DNA from 2 places in the Pseudalkalibacillus sp. R45 genome. Region 1 is predicted to be linked to the other one. Evidence: riboswitches for the same ligand, from Rfam matches in the RefSeq annotation. Region 1 holds a riboswitch; the other holds the start of a gene.
The links. A riboswitch is a leader RNA that binds a small molecule or an ion and turns the genes downstream of it on or off. The one in region 1 is predicted to bind glycine.

Region 1 (2,205 bases):
ACGTGATTGACGATCGATGGGATATAGTGATCATACACTCCTGCTCCAAGGAAGGAAGCATAGTCCTTTGTATTTACGTTCTTTCCAGCTAATCCAGACATCTTCTTCATCAAATCGTTTTCCGGGATTGCCTCTGAGATGTTCAAGTCGCCTTTGAACCGTACATTTTCAGGGATATCATTAAACAGTTCATCAATCGAATCAATTCCGATTTCTGCTAACATTTCCTTTTCGTCTTGCTCTGTCATTGGTAGGTAACGAAATTTCACCTTTTATTCCCCCTCTTGATTAACGTTTATAGAAAGGTGCTTTTACGACTTCTGCTTTCAAGCGTCGTTTACGGACTTGGACTTCGACTTCTGTTCCAAGTTCTGTGTACTTCGAATCGATCAAAGCCAACCCAAGGTTCTTACCTAGTGTAGGAGATTGCGTACCAGTGGTGACTTCGCCGATCTTTTCATCATTTTTGAAAACGTCATAATGTGTTCGTGGAATCCCTTTATCTATCATTTCGATTCCGACCAATTTCCGTTTAAGTCCATCTTCTTTTTGCTTGATCAACGCATCTTTACCGATGAAATCAGCTTCTTTTTTCAGCTTGACTGCGAAACCGATCCCTGCTTCCAATGGTGAAATCTCAGCTGTCAGCTCTTGACCATATAAAGCAAGCCTAGCTTCAAATCGTAAAGTATCACGTGCACCAAGTCCGATTGGAAGAACCCCAGCTTCTTTACCTGCTTCTAAAATGGTTTTCCATAGCTTGGCAGCATCTTCACTGTCACAATAGATTTCAAAACCATCTTCACCTGTGTAGCCTGTGCGGGATACCAATGCTTTCGTACCGTCGATTTCCACGTCTTCCGTAAACTTGAAGAAACCAATTTGAGATAAATCATATTCTGTAAGCTTCTGTAGTACTTCCTCTGCCAGTGGTCCTTGTAATGCTAATTGAGCAACTTCATTCGAAATGTTCTGAATTTCAACATTCCCTTTCTGGTTGTTCACAAGCCAGTCATAGTCTTTTTCAATGTTTGCAGCATTAACGACTAAAAGGAAATCATTTTTCCCACGCTTATATACAAGAAGATCATCAACTGTCCCGCCATCTTCGTAGCACATTGCGGTATATTGAGCGCCGCCTTCTTTCAACTTCGAAACATCATTGGTCATTACATATTGTAGAAAACCTTCAGCGACCTCACCCTTAACTGTGATTTCACCCATATGGGAGACATCAAACAACCCGGCTTTAGTCCGTACTGCTGCGTGTTCTTCCTTGATACTTGAGAACTGGACAGGCAATTCCCATCCACCGAAATCGATTACTTTCGCTCCATATTCTTTATACAGCTCAAACAATGGTGTTCGCTGTAGGGATGACATGAGCATCTCTCCTTCAATTTTAAATTTTCAGCTGATCGTGTATGTCTTTGCTCGTTTGTTCAATAAGTCATACCTTTAAGACCTGTTAAAAATCACGCTTCCCCTTAAAGAAAACTTGGCTTAGCCAAGCCTAAGCGTTGGCTGAGCCTTAGTTCCTCGAAAAAGCAATCGCTTTTCCTTCGTGCGGAGTATTGCTTCCGAAGCCACCAGCTTGTGCGCTTATATTGAAGGAAGCATTTATACTTTCTTTAAATGAAAAAAAGAGAGGACAAAGAAGACTTTTTAACAAGCCCTCTCTGTCCTCGTACCTGAAAGTTTGATCGCAGAAGAACGTTCCACGACTTTCCCCTTTGGTGGCTTCGCAATTGAAGCACTCTCCAGAGCTGCGTCAAACAAGAGTCCGTTTGCCTGAGAGATTCACGATAAGCTTGCTCCTTCGGCGCTACCTTAAAGGTAGACTCTCCCCTTGTTCTCACTCGCAAATATGTGATTGAACTTAAGAAATTCACACTCTATAAAGACGAAATCGATAACAGCTATTATATTTCTGGGTTCGCTTGTTCATACTAAGTATGAATCTAGTTATATCTTATCATCGAAGAACGTATAATCGCAATTATCTTTTCCATGAAAGCGTTCTATTTTCAATATAAACGAACATTACATACAAAAGAACTATGATTCGTTCGATAATCAACCTAATTTAACAGAAAGGGTTTTCGTGTATGACTTTTAATATCGAGCATGATCAATCCTGGAGTACAGATTTCCTTAAACGCTTGGACGAAGATGGTCCATGGGCAAATTGGGAGCTTTATAAAC
Region 2 (2,205 bases), on a different contig from region 1:
CGCTCCTTCATCAATCACTCCAAAAGGAGAGCAGCTCCCTTTCTACGGTGGATCTGGTCCGTATAAAGAGCCGAAAGAACTCACGCTGGATGAAATTGAAAATGTGAAGAATTCCTTTGTAAAGGCAGCTATCTATGCCAAAGAGGCTGGATTTGATGGTGTCGAAATCCACGGAGCCAATGGCTATTTACTTGATCAATTCTTGACCGATTATTTGAACCATAGACAGGACCAATACGGTGGCTCCCTTGAAAAACGACTTCAATTCATGCTTGAAATCATCGACGTTGTGCGTCAAGCAGTTGGAGATGACTTTATGGTGGGGATTCGAATCTCACAAGGGAAAGTGGCTGATCAGGAATATAAATGGCCGAATGGTGAGAAAGACGCATTTACGATTTTTTCAAAGCTTGGTGAAACCACCCTCGACTACATTCACGTTACAGATAGAGATGGTTCTGAACCAGGCTTTGGAGTTGGAACGAAGACGCTGGCTGAGGCAGCCAAAGTATTCAGTCGTCTCCCGGTCATAGCTAATGGGGGATTAGGAGAGCAGGAGAAAGCACGGAAACTGATTGATCAAGATCAAGCGGATTTTATCAGCCTTGGTACAACCGCCTTGGCCAATCCGGATGCACCTAATCGCATCAAAAAGCAGGCTCCTTTAAAAGAATTCAATGCAAAAGAAATACTCATGCCGAAAGCTGAAATCAAAGACATTGAGTTGAAGGAAGAAATCATTACTGGTTAGAACACGGGAAAGATTAGCCACGTCGCATTTGGATATTCGTGGCGACTTTCCTTTTTCACATTGGTAAGTGTAAGCGGTTTCTAAAACGATTGACAAATAGGGTCGAAATCCGACATAATGGTATAAAATGAATATATGCGAATGAAGATCGTGGGAGAGTCGGACATTCCGACACCGAAGGAGCAAGTTCCAGAAAACCATGGAACAAATCTCTCAGGTAAACGAACTGCGATCGGACGCATCTCTGGAGAGCGCGAAAGCCACCAAAGGGGTAACCAATAATCTCTCAGGTAAAAAGGACAGAGCGGGTGAAATCACCTTCTTTGTCCTTTTTATTTTTTGTGTAAAAAAATAGCTCTCTTTGAGAAGGAGGCATTACAATGGGCTACAATAGTTGTTTTGATATAATCGGGCCGATCATGGTTGGTCCATCAAGTTCACATACAGCAGGCGCGGTTTGGATCGGCAGAGCGGCTTATGAACTTTTAGGCGGTGTGCCGGACCATGTTGAAATCAAGTTATTCGATTCTTTTGCGGAAACTTATCAAGGACATGGTACAGATAAAGCTATCCTTGGCGGTTTGCTAGGCTTCGATACAGAAGATACTCGAATCAAACATGCATATGATTTTGCCTCAGATGCCAATCTGAACTATGAGTTTGTGTTAGAGGAAAATTGCAAGGAGTTCGATCACCCGAATGTCGCGATTCTGACCGTTCAACTGGGAACCCGGAAAATAGTCATCGGTGGTGCGTCTGTAGGCGGAGGACTTGCTGAAATTTTCAGGATCAACAATTACAGGGAATTAGATATACCTGTAAGCACGTTTGACGATTTGAAAAAGATGGTCCGACGTATGGACGAAGAGGTTGCATGAAAGGGAGATGAGCGGTATGGATATCCAATCAACAGCCGATCTGCTCGATTTTTGCGAACGTGAAAATAAGACGATAGCTGAAGCGATGATCGAGCAGGAGCATGTGAAATCGGGAAAATCGAAGCAAGAGATTTTCGACATGATGAAAGAGCGATTGATGAAGATGCAGCATGCAGTTGAAGAAGGGTTAGAGGACGCATCAGAAGCACCGAGCGGAATTTCCGGCGGTGATGCCGTGAAAATGAAAGCCTATATTGAAGCGGGCGACGTTTTATCAGGTTCGATCATTAGTGATGCCATGGCTTGCTCAATGGCAACTTCAGAAAGTAATGCTCGCATGGGTGTGATTGTTGCTACCCCGACAGCTGGTGCTGCTGGGATTTTGCCAGGTGTGTTATTTTCCCTTCATAAAAATACCGACATGGAGCTAGATGATCTGGTCATGGGGTTGTTCACAGCAAGTATGCTCGGTTATATCATAGCTAACCGATCGTTCATCTCCGGTGCAGCAGGCGGTTGCCAGGCGGAAGTCGGCTCAGCAACTGCGATGGCAGCAGGTACGATCGTGGAATTAAA

Region 2: another riboswitch for glycine. It lies ahead of ACTWQL_RS15970 (serine dehydratase beta chain); the one in region 1 lies ahead of gcvT (glycine cleavage system aminomethyltransferase GcvT).

Annotation. Positions count from the first base shown of each region.
Region 1 covers NZ_JBQQCL010000007.1:64,280-66,484, reverse strand. The annotation lists gene gcvPA (aminomethyl-transferring glycine dehydrogenase subunit GcvPA) at 1-269, opposite strand, end outside; gene gcvT (glycine cleavage system aminomethyltransferase GcvT) at 289-1,383, opposite strand; glycine riboswitch at 1,770-1,859, opposite strand; gene ACTWQL_RS13515 (DEAD/DEAH box helicase) at 2,109-2,205, shown strand, end outside.
Region 2 covers NZ_JBQQCL010000009.1:103,241-105,445, forward strand. The annotation lists gene ACTWQL_RS15965 (oxidoreductase) at 1-751, shown strand, start outside; glycine riboswitch at 893-990, shown strand; glycine riboswitch at 991-1,064, shown strand; gene ACTWQL_RS15970 (serine dehydratase beta chain) at 1,132-1,629, shown strand; gene sdaAA (L-serine ammonia-lyase, iron-sulfur-dependent, subunit alpha) at 1,646-2,205, shown strand, end outside.